Massilia litorea: one gene and its partner. The protein of the gene in region 1 binds, or shares a complex with, the protein of each later gene. Links are inferred from orthologs where the notes say so. Each region holds a gene or a part of one and is shown on either strand. Other genes may lie near its edges.

Region 1 (8,315 bases):
GGCAAACGAAAAAAAAGGGGCGCATCGCTGCGCCCCCTTCCTTTCCGCGGAACCGGCTTACTTCGCCAGCTCCACGCCCTGTTCTTCGCCGAACACCAGCTGGCCGTGCCGCACGCGCACCGGAATCGTGTCCTTCGGCCCGAAGCGGCCCGACAGGATCGCCTTCGACAGCGGATTCTCGATCTGCTGCTGGATCGCGCGCTTGAGCGGGCGTGCGCCATACACCGGGTCGAAGCCGGCTTCCGCGATCTTCTGCAGGGCCTCGTCGTCGATGTCGAGCGCCATCTCCATCTTGGCGAGCCGCTCTTCCAGGCTGCGCAGCTGGATCTTCGCGATCGCGCCGATGTTCTTCTCGTCGAGCGCGTGGAACACGACAATATCGTCGATCCGGTTGATGAACTCCGGACGGAAGTGTCCGCGCACCTCGGCCATCACGGCCATCTTCACCACCGCCGGCTCGTCGGTGTCCATCGACTGGATCTTGTGGGAACCCAGGTTCGAGGTCATGACGATCACCGTGTTCTTGAAATCCACGGTGCGGCCCTGGCCGTCGGTCATGCGGCCGTCGTCGAGCACCTGCAGCAGCACGTTGAACACGTCCTGGTGCGCCTTCTCGATCTCGTCGAGCAGGATCACGCTGTACGGCTTCCTGCGCACGGCTTCCGTGAGATAACCACCCTCCTCGTAGCCGACATAGCCCGGCGGCGCGCCGATCAGGCGGGCAACCGAATGCTTCTCCATGAATTCGCTCATGTCGATGCGGATCATCGATTCCTCGGTATCGAACAGGAACGAAGCCAGGGCCTTGCACAGTTCCGTCTTGCCGACGCCGGTCGGGCCGAGGAACATGAAGGAACCGTAGGGACGGTTCGGGTCCGACAGGCCGGCGCGCGAGCGGCGGATCGCGTCCGACACCGCCTCGATCGCCTCGTCCTGGCCGACCACGCGCTCGTGCAGCTTTTCCTCGATGTGCAGCAGCTTGTCGCGCTCGCCCTGCATCATGCGCGAGACCGGGATGCCGGTTGCGCGCGAGACCACTTCGGCGATCTCTTCGGCGCCGACCTGGGTACGCAGCAGCTTCGGCTTTTCGGCTTCACCATCGGTCTGGTTCGCAGCTTCCTCCGCATGCTTCAGTTGCGCCTCGAGTTCCGGCAGGCGCCCGTACTGCAGCTCCGAGACCTGCTGCCAGTTCGACTGGCGCTTGGCTTCCTCCATCTGGTGGCGGATGCGCTCGATCTCTTCCTTGATGTGGGTCGTGCCCTGCACCGCCGCCTTTTCCGCCTTCAGGATTTCCTCGTAGTCGTTGTACTCGCGCTCGAGGCGGGCGATTTCCTCGCCGATCAGTTCCAGGCGGCGCAGCGAGGCCTCGTCGGTCTCCTTGCGCACTGCTTCGCGCTCGATCTTCAGCTGGATCAGGCGGCGTTCGAGCTTGTCCATGACTTCCGGCTTGGAGTCGATCTCGATCTTGATCTTCGAGGCCGCCTCGTCGATCAGGTCGATCGCCTTGTCCGGCAGGAAGCGGTCGCTGATGTAGCGGTGCGACAGCTCGGCCGCGGCGATGATGGCGGCGTCGGTAATTTCTACCTTGTGGTGCAGCTCGTACTTTTCCTGCAGGCCGCGCAGGATGGCGATCGTCGCCTCGACGCTCGGCTCGTCGACCATGATCTTCTGGAAGCGGCGCTCGAGGGCGGCGTCCTTCTCGACATATTTACGGTATTCGTCGAGCGTGGTCGCGCCGACGCAGTGCAGCTCGCCGCGCGCCAGGGCCGGCTTGAGCATGTTCCCCGCATCCATCGCGCCCTCCGCCTTGCCGGCGCCGACCATGGTGTGGATCTCGTCGATGAAGACGATGGTCTGGCCCTCGTCCTGGGCCAGTTCCTTCAGCACGGATTTCAGCCGCTCCTCGAACTCGCCGCGGAACTTTGCGCCGGCCAGCAGGGCCGCCATGTCGAGCGAAAGCACGCGCTTGCCCTTCAGGGAATCGGGCACCTCACCGTTCACGATGCGCTGGGCCAGGCCTTCGACGATCGCCGTCTTGCCGACGCCCGGCTCGCCGATCAGCACCGGATTGTTCTTGGTACGGCGCTGCAGGACCTGGATCGCACGCCGGATCTCGTCGTCGCGGCCGATCACGGGGTCGAGCTTGCCGAGGCGCGCGCGCTCGGTCAGGTCGAGCGTGTATTTTTTCAGCGCCTCGCGCTGGCCTTCGGCGTCCTGCGAATTCACGTTCTCGCCGCCGCGCACCGCCAGGATGGCCGATTCCAGCGATTTACGGGCCAGGCCGTGCTCGCGCGCCAGGCGGCCGGCGTCGGATTTATCCTCGGTCAGCGCCAGCAGCACCATCTCGCTCGACAGGAACTGGTCGCCGCGCTTCTGCGATTCGCGGTCGGCGAGGTTGAGCAGCGAAACGAGATCGCGCCCCACCTGGGTCTCGCCGCCGGTGCCGGAGACTTTCGGCAGGCGTTCGAAGGAATTTTTCAGCGCATTGGTCAGGGCGCCGACATTCACGCCGGCCCGCTGCAGCAGCGAACGGGCGCTGCCGTCGTCCTGGTTCAGCAGGGCGACCAGCAGGTGCACGGGTTCGATGTATTGGTTGTCGTTGCCGACCGCCAGGCTCTGGGCATCCGCCAGCGCTTCCTGGAGCTTGGTCGTCAATTTGTCTTGCCGCATGTTGTACTCCCTAGTGAGTGTTCTTGACTAGGAAATAAAATTGGGGTGCCGCGACACATTTCAAGATGCGCAAGACAGTGGTAAATTCATGCTTTCCTGCAACATCCACGGAGCTATGCGATATCTCACCTGATCGCTCCTGCTGCTGACCACCCAGACGGATCGGGACCGATGCAGGAAAACTGGATGAAGGAACTCGAAGCGGCGACGCGCCTGGAGAACCCGCGTTGACGGGCGCACCCAGCTTTGCCAGCCTTGGCGGTTCAGGTGTAGTCGGCCTGGACCTGCGCAGCCTTTCCGCCCAGGTCGCGCACGTTCTTCTGTACCGCCACCACGGCGAACAAGCTCAGCAAGAACGACATCGCGTAGAAGCCCTTCTCGCTCGGCTGCAAGCTCGCATTCCAGAGACCGACGGCCAGCAGCACGATGACGGCGCACAGCGAGACCCAGCACAGCATGAAATACATCCCGGTGACCGCGATCCCCTCGCTGCGGTCGCGCACTGATTTTTGCAGCGAGACCGAAGCGAACAGGCCATACAGCAACAAGGTCAGGTAATAACCTTTCTCGTTGAGCGCCATCTGCGCGTTCCAGAGACCGATCAGGAAAGCACAGGCGCCGATGAAGAGCGCGGCCCAGGATGCGCCGACGAAGGCGGCGGTCGGTCGTTGAACAGTGGTCATGGCGGGCTCCCGTTAGTTGTCCGGCAGAAAGTCTAGCATGGCGAATCACTGGATGATTGAGAAACTGCAGGAGTATCGGCTGGTGATACCGTGCGGTGCGCAGGGTGGCGTCGGGACCACCCAGCAACCGGGTTCGGATCAGCCGCGTAGCGCGCGCCAGGTCGCGAAGCCGGCCACACACAGCAGGATCGACCCGCCCAGGTGCAGCAGCGTATGCGCCAGCGCCCAGCCGTAGTCGCCGCGCTGCATTAGTCCCACCGATTCGGCGGAGAAGCTGGAGAAAGTCGTCAGGCCGCCGAGGAAGCCGGTGACGATGAACAGCCGCCATTCGGGGTTCAGGTGCGGGCTGGCGCTGAAAAACCCCACCGCAATGCCGATCAGGTAGCCGCCGACCAGATTGGCCGCCAGTGTGCCGGCCTGCACCTGGGCGTGGACATTGGTCAGCCACATGCCCAGCCCCCAGCGCAGCCAGGCGCCGAGCGCGGCGCCGGCACCGACCGCCAGCCAGCTCAAGCGTTCACCCACTTGGCCTTGGCGCTGTCGTCGCTGATGCGGGCGTCGACCCAGCGTGCGCCCTCGGGCGTCTGCTCCTTCTTCCAGAACGGGGCGTCGGTTTTCAGATAGTCGATGATGAATTCGCAGGCGGCGAAGGCTTCACCGCGGTGCGCGGCGCTCACCGCCACCAGCACGATCTGCTCGAGCGGCGCCAGCGGGCCGACGCGGTGGATCACCAGCGCGTTGTAGAGCGGCCAGCGCTCCTGCGCCTGGGCCACGATGGCTTCCAGCGCGCGCTCGGTCATGCCCGGATAGTGTTCCAGCTCCATCTCGGAGACCGATGCACCATCGTTCATGTCGCGCACGGTGCCGACGAAGCTGACCACGGCGCCAACGCGCGCGTCGCCTTCGCGCAGGCGCGCCAGTTCCCGGCCGAGGTCGAAGTCCCCGGCCTGTACTCTCACCTCGCTCATTTTCCCTCCCGTGCCGTGCGCATCAGGAGCTGATCGATACGCAGCGCCGTCCGTTCGTCGACCAGTGCCGGCAGCGCGCAGAGCGCGTGCAAGGCGGTATGGCGCCCGGCCGGCTTGTTGCCTGCCTTGAGGGTCGACTGCAAGGCCTCGACCTGGAGTTTCAGGCGGTCGCGCGCGAATTCGGCGCCGCTGTCGATGCCGGCTGCGACTTCCTGGCGCAGCAATTCGCCGAGCAGGGTCGGCCGGTTGGCTTCGAGCAGGCGCGCATAGCCGGCGCGGTCGGTATCGAGGGCGTTCAGGGCCGCCTCGAAACGGGCGTCCAGCACCGGATCGTATTCGGGACCGGCCGCCAGCAGCGCAGCCCAGCGCGCGCGCCAGTCGGCGCTCGAGACCGGCTGGTCCGGCTGGGCCAGGGAATCCTCGAGTTCCTGGACGGCGCGCAGCTTGTCGCGCAGGGCGCCGGCCAGCGCCAGGCCGGCGGCGCGGCGCGACAGGTCGGCGTGGTGCTGCACCTTGGCCACGGCCTCGTGGTAGCGCTTCTCGACCCGCGCCTCGTGCGCACGTGGTACGGGCCCGATCGCATGCCATTCGGCCGCCGCTTCGCGCAGCAGTTTTCCGGCGCTGGCCGCGGTGGCCTCCGGCGCGGCCGCTTCCAGGCGTGCGCTGATCGCTTCCTTGGCCGCTTCGTGGGCGCGGCGCTCGGCGTCGAGCGCGTGCGCGGTTTCCTTGCGCCGGGCGAACAGGTCGTCGCAGGCGGCGCGGAAACGCTGCCACAGCGCCTGCTCGGCCTTGCGTTCGAGCGGCAGCGCGCGCGCATGTTCCTGCCAGCGCGCCTGGATGTCGCGCAGGTGGTCGACCGCGTGCCGGTCGTGCGGATCGATGGCGAGCACTTCGTCGATCAGTTCCTCGCGCCCCGCCACTTCCATCTTGCGCTGCTCTTCCAGCGGGCCCTGCAGCGTGGTCAGCGCGGCGCCGAACAACTGGTCCAGGCGCTTCTTGTCCTTGCGGTCGATTGCGCCCAGGTGGCTCCAGGCCAGGCGCAGGCGCTGCACCGTGCCGGCGACGTGCTTCCAGTCGGCTTCGCCCGATTCCAGGCGCGCGATCTCGGCCTGGGCCTCGGCGACGATGGCTTCGCCCTTCGCCGCATTCGCATGGCGCTCGTCGGCCAGGTGTTTGAAATGGGCCGCGGCCGGGGCATAGGCCACCGTGCAGGCGTGGTCGAAGCGTTCCCACAGGCTTTTCGGCGCCGCGCCGGACAGGCTGTCGAGCGCCTTCCAGCGCTCGCGCATGCTGCCGACCTTCTTCGCCAGCTCCGCCATCGCCAGGTTTTGCGTCGGCAGGCCTTCGACCGTCTTGATCAGTTCTTCGCGCGAGACATTGCCGCCCCAGCGCGCCCAGTCCGACAGGCGCTTCAGTTCGGCGCGCAAATGGGCCAGGCGGTCGGCCTGCGGGCCGGTCAGACGAATGCCCTTGCTCTTGGTCTCTTTCAGCGCCTTGTCGAGTTCGGCCGCGTGGGCAAGCGAGCCCTGCTGCAGGGCGGCTTCCAGCGCATCCATGTTGTCGAGGAAGGACTGGTCGGCGCCCTTCGTGGCTTTGGGGGGACGGGCGGCGTGCGCGTCGGCTGCCGCAGCGTCGCTGCTCGCGGCAGCCGGGGCCGGCGATCGGGCCGATTTATGCACCGGCTGGGGCAAACTGGCCAGCAGCGCATCGAAGCGCGACTGCAGCTCGCTCGCCGCCGCGCCTTCGGGCAGCGGCGGCAGCTTTTGCCAGGATTTGCGCAGGGTCTCGGCGCTCAATTCGGCAACCGGCTGCGCCTGCCATTCGGCGAGCGCCGCCTCGCGCGCGGCCAGGGCCGCCTGCGATTGTTCGAGCGTGGCGAGCATCGCGGACAGGCGCGCATGCTCGGAGGCGAATTCCGCCACCAGCGCACGCGGCAGCGAGGCATGCTCGGGTGCGGCCAGCGCTGCGGCCTGCTCGGCCAGCATTCCTTCCAGGCTGCCGGCCATGTCGGCTGCATTCAGGCCAGCCGTCTCCAGCCGGCGCAGGGCGCCCAGGCGGTCGATCATGGCGCGTTGCAGCTGCACCTGGGCTTCCAGGCGGGCGCCGAGCTCGGCACGCACGGGCGTGAATGCGTCCGTCAGTTCGGGGGCGGCGATCACGGCCCATTTACGGTCGAGATCGGCCACCTGGTTGGGCGTCAGGTGGGCGTCCGCCAGCAAGGCGCGCGCCTGTTCCAGGGTGGCCTGGCCGCGCGCCAGTTCGGCGTCGTGGTGGCGGATCGCATCCAGGCGCGACTGCATCAGCTTGGCAACGCGGCGGTCGAGGTTGCGCATGGCCGTGTGCACGCGCTCGAGCGCGGCGCGGCTGTGCACCAGCTCGGCCGCGGAGAGGCGGAGTTCGGAAAATTCGCAGCCGAGGATGAAGTCCACTGCGCGCGATTCATCGCCGTCCAGCATTTTCAGCTGCTGGGCCTGCTGCTCGCGGACGGGCGAAGGGGGACGCGCCCCGGCCGTGCCTGCGGGCGCGCCTTCCTTCGACTTGCCGTCCGGGTCGCCAGGGGCCGCTGCCGCCTTGGCCGAGCGGGACGGCGCGTCGGTTTGCGCGCCGCGTCCATTGCCCGATTTATCGCCCTGACGCTTGAAAAGGAATTCGAACATGATGAAATCGCACTTCCAAAACCCCCATCATAGCAAAGAACGATGCGGGTTTTTTTGTGGCGTCCCCGGCGGCAACGGGATTAGTGCACGTGGGAGACCGGCGGACCTTGCCGATGAGTATGCTCGGCGCGGACGGGGCGGTGGGCCGGCGGCGGTGCCCGTCCGCGGTGCTCTTCGCGGTAGGCGTCATAGGCCAGCATCTGGTTCGCCACGGCAAACCAGGCCTCGCCGGCGATGGCCGCGCGCGCAATCGGAAACAGCTCGCGCTCCTCGCGATCGAAGCGCAGTTCGAGCGCCACGCAGAAACGCTCGACCGCCAGGCAGAAGGCATCGACGCCCTCCTCGTCGTTGATGCTTCCCGCAGCCAGGCGGCAGGCGGTGCCCAGCGCCTCGGCCGCGCTGCGGCTGAGCATGTCGAGCTCGCACAAGAGCGGCTCCGCACCGGCGCCAGCGCGGCGCAGTGCCGGCAACAGGAAACGGTCGAGCTTGCGGCCCTGGCAGCTTTCGTAGAGCCGGCGCAAGGTATCGCAAACGTAATCGGCCTGACCCTCGGTCAGCGCACTCTGGCGGGCATAGCTTTTCTGTACGAGCTGTTGCACGGCATGCAGGCTGACCCGCATGCTGGTTTGTTCCACGGAAAGCGCAACGAGGGTGTAGGTCGCGGTAAGCATTCAGTCTCCTCTCGGCGTCGTCAACGCAAGCGCATGCTCCGCAGGGGAACACGGCGTGGCTGGACATTGGTTTTGGACAGGCTGGGGCGGATGATTTTTCTTCTCTTCAGCCTGAAGGAACTAGTAGTGTAAGGAGCGGCTGGGGTGCGGGTTTGATATTGATCAAACTCCGCCTAGGCTGCTGAGCGCCAAACGTCAACCGGCGAAAGCGCCATGCGTTACGGTTTACCAGCGTGCGCGGTAGTCCTCGGCCAGGCCCGCGAGCCCGGTTACGGCATGCCGTGGCGCATCCGGCGCCGCCCTCACCCAGCCGTCGAAACGACCCACATGCTGGCGCATGTTGCTGCTTGCAATCAGCAATTGCTTATTGTCATTCCGAGTGCCCTCCGGCGTGAAGCGCAGGTCGAGCAGGCCGTCGGCGGTGCGCAGCATCCAGCAGCCGCCAGGCTCGATTCCCACCTCGACATGCGCAAGCGGAAGCAATGCACCGTCCAGCCAGAGCGCATTTTCGGCGTCGCCGAAATAGCCGGCCTGCAGATTGAAGCCGATCCGGCCGCCGTGCGCCGAGATCCAGCGCCAGGCCGTGCGGCGCCCCAGCAGACCGTTCGAGAAGTCGTAGCTGGCCATCCCGCCGTCGAGGGAATAACGGCGCCCGCCGGCTTCGAG
Region 2 (5,944 bases), 930 kb from region 1 along the record:
CGGACGGCAGCGTCATCGAACGCATCTTCTATTCGGTCGGCGGCGGCTTTATTACCGCAGCCGGCGAAGCGCAGCGCGCGCAGGAACAGGGCGTCGAGCCGGGCCGCGTGCAGGTGCCGTTCCCTTTCGCGACCATGGCCGAGCTGCTGGCCCAGGGCCGCGCGCACAAGCTGTCGATCCCGCACATGCTGCGCGCGAACGAGCTGGCGCGCATGACCGAGCCCGAACTCGACGCGGGCCTGGACCGCATCTGGAGCGTGATGCGCGACTGTATTGCCCACGGCCTGGTCACGAACGGCCAGCTGCCGGGCGGCCTGAACGTCAAACGGCGCGCCGCCACGCTGTGGAAGCAGGCGCACTGCATCGAGGGCAAGCGCGTGAACGAACTGCCGCATGACGCGACCCACCAGGTGACGCTGTATGCTATGGCGGTCAACGAAGAAAACGCGGCCGGCGGCCGGGTCGTCACCGCGCCGACCAACGGCGCCGCCGGCATCATCCCGGCGGTGGTCCGCTACTACGCCGAAGACTGCCGTCCGACGGACGCGGTGAAGGGCATCCGCGAATTCCTGCTGACTTCCGCCGCGATCGGCATGCTCTGCAAGCGCAACGCCTCGATCTCGGGCGCCGAAGTCGGCTGCCAGGGCGAAGTCGGCGTCGCCTGCGCGATGGCCGCGGCGGGCCTGGTGGCGGCGCTCGGCGGCAGCAACGAACAGATCGAGAACGCCGCCGAAATCGGCATCGAACACCACCTCGGCATGACCTGCGACCCGATCGGCGGCCTGGTGCAGATCCCCTGCATCGAGCGCAACGGCATGGGCGCGATCAAGGCGATCACGGCGGCCTCGCTGGCGCTGAAGGGCGACGGAACCCATTTCGTCAGCCTGGACAATGCGATCGAGACGATGCGCCAGACGGGGGCGGATATGCAGGTGAAGTACAAGGAGACCTCGCTCGGTGGTCTCGCGATTCATGTGGTGACGGTCAACCACGCCGCGTGTTGAGTAGTGGTATTCCGGCATCGCCGATGTGAATCGGCGGCCGGGTATTCGTTGGCACGTACGCGTGGGCGGTGCCCACCCTACGTTGACCGAGGCGTAACGTAGGGTGGGCACCGCCCACGCGTTCACCCTGCGCGCAGCTGCGGCACTTCCGCGCAGCGCCGCCTGTGCAAAACCCGTCCGCACACAGGATTTCCCAGCTCGCACTATAATAAATGGTCAACGCGAGCCCAACCGGATTATCCCAACATGCAATACGTGTCTACCCGCGCGACCAGCGCGTCCGCTTCCCGCAATCCCGAGTCCTTCTCCTCCATCCTGCTCGGCGGCCTTGCCCCCGACGGTGGCCTGTTCATGCCGGCCGAATACCCGCGCGTCAGCGGCGAGGAATTGAACGCCTGGCGCAAGCTGCCGTACGCCGAGCTGGCCTACGAAATCCTGCGCAAATTCGCGACCGACATTCCGGAAGCCGACCTGAAGGCGCTGACCGCCAAGACCTACACGCCCGAGGTCTACCGCAACGCGCGCGCCGGAGAGTCGGCGGCCGACATCACGCCGCTGCGCACGCTGGAGGAAGAGGGCAATCGCAAGTTGGTGCTGCAGGCGCTGTCGAACGGCCCGACCCTGGCCTTCAAGGACATGGCGATGCAGTTGCTGGGCAACCTGTTCGAATATGCGCTGGCGAAGGACGAGGATGAGCTGAACATTTTCGGCGCCACCTCGGGCGACACCGGCAGCGCCGCCGAATACGCGATGCGTGGAAAACGCGGCGTGCGCGTGTTCATGCTGTCGCCCGCCGGGAAGATGAGCCCCTTCCAGACCGCCCAGATGTTCAGCCTGCAGGACCCGAACATCTTCAACATCGCCGTCGAAGGCGTGTTCGACGACTGCCAGGATCTGGTCAAGGCGGTGTCGAACGACCTGTCCTTCAAGGCACGCCACAAGATCGGCACCGTCAATTCGATCAACTGGGCGCGCGTCGTCGCCCAGGTCGTGTACTACTTCCGCGGCTACCTCGCCGCGACGACCGACAACACGCAAAAAGTCTCGTTCACGGTCCCGTCGGGGAACTTCGGGAACATCTGCGCCGGCCATATCGCGCGCATGATGGGCCTGCCGATCGACAAGCTGGTGGTCGCGACCAACGAGAACGACGTGCTCGACGAGTTCTTCCGCACCGGCGTCTACCGGGTACGCAAATCGGCCGAGACCTTCCACACCAGCAGCCCGTCGATGGACATCTCGAAAGCTTCGAACTTCGAGCGCTTCATCTACGACCTGGTCGGACGCGACAGCGAGCGCACCCACGCGCTGTTCCGCAAGGTCGACACCCACGGGGGCTTCGACCTGTCGGGCGCGCCGGGTGCGGACGGCGACGAATTCAGGCGCGTCGGCGAATACGGCTTCGTGTCGGGCAAATCGACCCACGCCGACCGCCTGGAAACGATCCGCATGGTGGCGGACGATTACGGCATCGTGATCGATACCCACACCGCCGACGGCATCAAGGTCGCGCGCGAACACATGGCGCCCGGCGTGACCATGATCGTGCTGGAAACCGCGCTGGCCGCGAAGTTCAACGAGACCATCCTCGAGGCCCTGGGTACGGATGCCGAGCGTCCGGCCGGCTTCGAGGACATCGAAAGCCTGCCGCAGAAGTTCGTCGTGATGCGTCCGAACGTCGACGAGATGAAGACCTTCATCGCGGCGCACACGGGGCTGTGAGCATGAGCGCCACCGAGAAACCGGCGCCGCGCCCGATGCTGTCGGTGCGCGAGGCGCTCGACACGCTGCTGGGCGCCGCCCGTCCCGTGCAGGAAACCGAACGGGTGCCGACCCTGGAAGCCAACGGCCGCGTGCTGGCCGAGGACCAGGCGTCGACGATCGATGTGCCCTCGGCCGACAACACTTCGATGGACGGCTATGCGGTGCGTGCGGCCGATTGCGTCAATGGCGGCGCCGTCCTGCGCGTCACCCAGCGCATCCCGGCCGGCCAGGTGGGCGCGCCGCTGGAACCCGGCACCGCGGCGCGCATCTTCACCGGCGCGATGATCCCGGCCGGCGCAGACGCGGTCGTGATGCAGGAACAATGCGAACCGACAGGCGACAGCGTCACCATCCGCCACACCCCGAAGAGCGGCGAATGGATCCGCCGCACGGGCGAGGACATCGCGGCCGGCGCTACCATCCTAGCCGCCGGTACGCGCCTGCGCAGCCAGGAGCTGGGACTGGCCGCCTCGGTCGGCCTGGCCAGCCTGCCGGTGCGCCGGCGCCTGCGGGTGGCCGTCTTCTTTACCGGCGACGAGCTGACCATGCCGGGCGAAGCGCCGGGCGGCGTGCTGGCGCCGGGCGCGATCTACAATTCGAACCGTTTTACGCTGCGCGGCCTGCTGGAGAACTTCGGCTGCGTCATCAGCGACTTCGGCATCGTGCCCGATACGCTCGCGGCCACCCGCGCCACGCTGGTCGAGGCGGCGCGCGAGAACGACCTGATCATCACCTCGGGCGGCGTCTCGGTCGGCGAGGAAGACCATATCAAGCCGGCGGTGGAAGCCGAGGGCCAGCTGAACATGTGGCAGATCGCCGTCAAGCCGGGCAAGCCGCTGGCCTTCGGTGAGGTACGGCGGGAAAACGGTCATGCGTTCTTCCTCGGCCTGCCGGGCAACCCGGTGTCGAGCTTCATCACCTTCCTGCTGTTCGTGCGTCCCTTCCTGCTGCGCCTGCAGGGCGTGAGCGGACCGGTGGAACCGCGCGCCTGGCAGCTGCGCGCCGACTTCAGCTTGCCCAAGCCCGACCGCCGCAACGAATTCCTGCGCGCGCGCGTGAATGCCGGCGGCGGCCTCGACCTGTTCCCGAACCAGAGCTCGGGCGTGCTGACCTCGACCGTCTGGGGCGACGGCATCATCGACAATCCACCGGGGCGCATCATCAACGAAGGCGACATCGTGCGCTTCATTCCCTTCGCCGAACTGCAACACTAGGAGAAACCACATCGTCATGCACATCGAACTGCGATTTTTCGCGTCCGTGCGCGAAGCCCTCGGCCTCGCCAGCGAACGCATCGAACTGCCCCCGGGCGTGACGACGGTGGGCGCCGTGCGCGCGCACCTGGTCGAACGCGGCGGCGTGTGGGCGCAGGCCCTCGGCCAGGATCGCGCGCTGCGCATGGCCTTCGAGCACGTGATGTGCGGTCCGGAGACGGAAGTAAGAGAGGGCGGGGAAGTGGCCTTCTTCCCGCCTGTGACCGGCGGGTAAACAAAAAAGGGCGGCCGGGGCCGCCCTTTTTTTTACAGTGCGACGATCGACTTTTCCGCCAGCGCCATCAGCCTGGCGCAGTTGTCGCTGCGCGCGCTGAAGTCGCGCCAGGCGGTATTGCGCGCCATCTCCTGCCATTTCCGGAGCGCGTCGGCATCCATGTCGACCACGCGCGCACCGTTGCGCGAATAGACATTGGCCACGGCCGCATCGTCGCCCTGGGCCATGCGCAGCGCGAACTTTTCGAGGTCGGCGCCGACCGCCATGATCGCGGCCTGCTGGTCCTTGTGCAAGCGGTCGAACACGGTCTTCGACATCAGGAGCGGTTCCAGCATGAACCAGTAGCCGCCGCTGCGCGCCGTGGTCAATGAACGCGACACGTCCTGCAGGCGGAACGAGATCAGCGAGGTCGAGGAGGTAAACGCGGCGTCCAGCGCGCCGCTCTTCATCGCGGCATGGATGTCGTTCGAGGGCACGTTGACGATGGTCGCTCCCGCTTCCTGCAGGACCAGGTCCATTTCGCGTGAGCCGCCGCGCACCTTGAGGCCGCGCGTGTCTTCGGGCGCGAGGATCGGCGTGCCGCGTGCGGCGACGCCGCCGGCCTGCCAGATCCAGCTGATCACGACCAGGCCCTGGTCGGCCAGGATGCGGGTCAGCTCCTTGCCGACTTCCGCATTCTTCCAGCCATAGCCTTGCGCATAGGAGGTCACCAGGCCCGGCATCAGGCCGATGTTCGCTTCCGGCGACTCGGCGGCGGCATACGAGAGCGGCACCAGGGCCAGTTCGAGGCTGCCCTTCTTCAGGGCGCCGAACTGGGCGTTCGGCGCCATCAGCGCGGCGTCGGGATAGATCGAGAACTTCAGGCTGCCGCGCGTGCGTTTTTCGACGTCGGCCGCGAACATGCGGCACAGCCGGTCGCGGAAGTCGCCTTCCATGACGCTGCCGCCGGGGAACTGGTGCGAGATTTTCATCGACTGCGCGGCCCATGCACTGCCGAGCCACAGGGGGCTGGACGCGATCGCGCCCAGCAGGGTTCTACGAGCCAGAATCGGCCCTGTCTTCAACGACATATTCATCCTCCAAGATGAGTAAAACGACACTACCGGGCGAATCGTGCGCGCCTTGTGGCACGCATCGTTCACTTTTCTACCTTTTAGGTATGTATAAGAATATTCTCCTGATAAAGCTTGTCAAGCAGTATCTTGTTTTCTTAACAAATGCATCGTGAATAACTGTCGAGTATCCCTCGCGCGGAGAGATACCGGACTGAAGCGCATCAGGGAGGAGGACGGAACTTATTTCTTGTCGAGCGTGTCGCACACGGCGCAGGCGATACCGCGCTTCATGTTGCGGTAGCGGGTGCCGATAAACAGCGCCGAGGCGACTGCCGACCAGGCCAGGGCCGAGAGCAGGGCGCGCGGCAGGGTCTCGCCGCCCATCATGTCGATGCCGGTCAGCAGCGCGGCCATCGAGACGACGGCGATCAGGTACTGGACGATCCAATGGACCAATGGTGGCATGCTGTCTCCTTACAGGTTTTTGAGGAAGCGGCGCAGCGCGTCGTTGACCGCCTGCGGCTGGTCGATCATGGCGAAGTGGCGCGCATTCTCGACCGGCGCGACCTCCAGCTTCGGGGTGCCGGTCATCAGTTCCCGATAATACGCCACCTTGTCCGCCGACGATATCCC

What was found. Proteins that work in one complex are often made in the same cells at the same time.
Region 2: the proteins of moaE (region 1) and moaD are in contact, whole or in part, in a crystal structure (PDB 1FMA), measured with the Escherichia coli proteins. The link is inferred for Massilia litorea from one-to-one orthologs.

What each region holds. Positions count from the first base shown.
Region 1 is NZ_CP062941.1:3,118,698-3,127,012, reverse strand. What follows is about bases 2,593-5,591. They hold moaE (molybdopterin synthase catalytic subunit MoaE), read right to left. Parts: upstream 4,322-5,591; coding sequence 3,863-4,321; downstream 2,593-3,862. Other genes in these bases: LPB04_RS13970 (DUF349 domain-containing protein), read right to left, coding at 4,318-5,591; crcB (fluoride efflux transporter CrcB), read right to left, coding at 3,492-3,866; yiaA (inner membrane protein YiaA), read right to left, coding at 2,934-3,353; clpB (ATP-dependent chaperone ClpB), read right to left, coding at 2,593-2,670. In the rest of the region: more of clpB, read right to left, coding at 58-2,592; more of LPB04_RS13970, read right to left, coding at 5,592-6,978; LPB04_RS13965 (hypothetical protein), read right to left, coding at 7,059-7,649; LPB04_RS13960 (DUF2804 domain-containing protein), read right to left, coding at 7,875-8,315. UniProt on the Escherichia coli protein: Converts molybdopterin precursor Z to molybdopterin. This requires the incorporation of two sulfur atoms into precursor Z to generate a dithiolene group. The sulfur is provided by MoaD.
Region 2 is NZ_CP062941.1:4,046,592-4,052,535, reverse strand. What follows is about bases 2,666-5,627. They hold moaD (molybdopterin converting factor subunit 1), read left to right. Parts: upstream 2,666-3,998; coding sequence 3,999-4,256; downstream 4,257-5,627. Other genes in these bases: LPB04_RS18260 (hypothetical protein), read right to left, coding at 5,552-5,627; dctP (TRAP transporter substrate-binding protein DctP), read right to left, coding at 4,289-5,326; LPB04_RS18275 (molybdopterin molybdotransferase MoeA), read left to right, coding at 2,729-3,982; thrC (threonine synthase), read left to right, coding at 2,666-2,726. In the rest of the region: LPB04_RS18285 (L-serine ammonia-lyase), read left to right, coding at 1-1,004; more of thrC, read left to right, coding at 1,251-2,665; more of LPB04_RS18260, read right to left, coding at 5,628-5,776; LPB04_RS18255 (alpha/beta fold hydrolase), read right to left, coding at 5,786-5,944. UniProt on the Escherichia coli protein: Involved in sulfur transfer in the conversion of molybdopterin precursor Z to molybdopterin.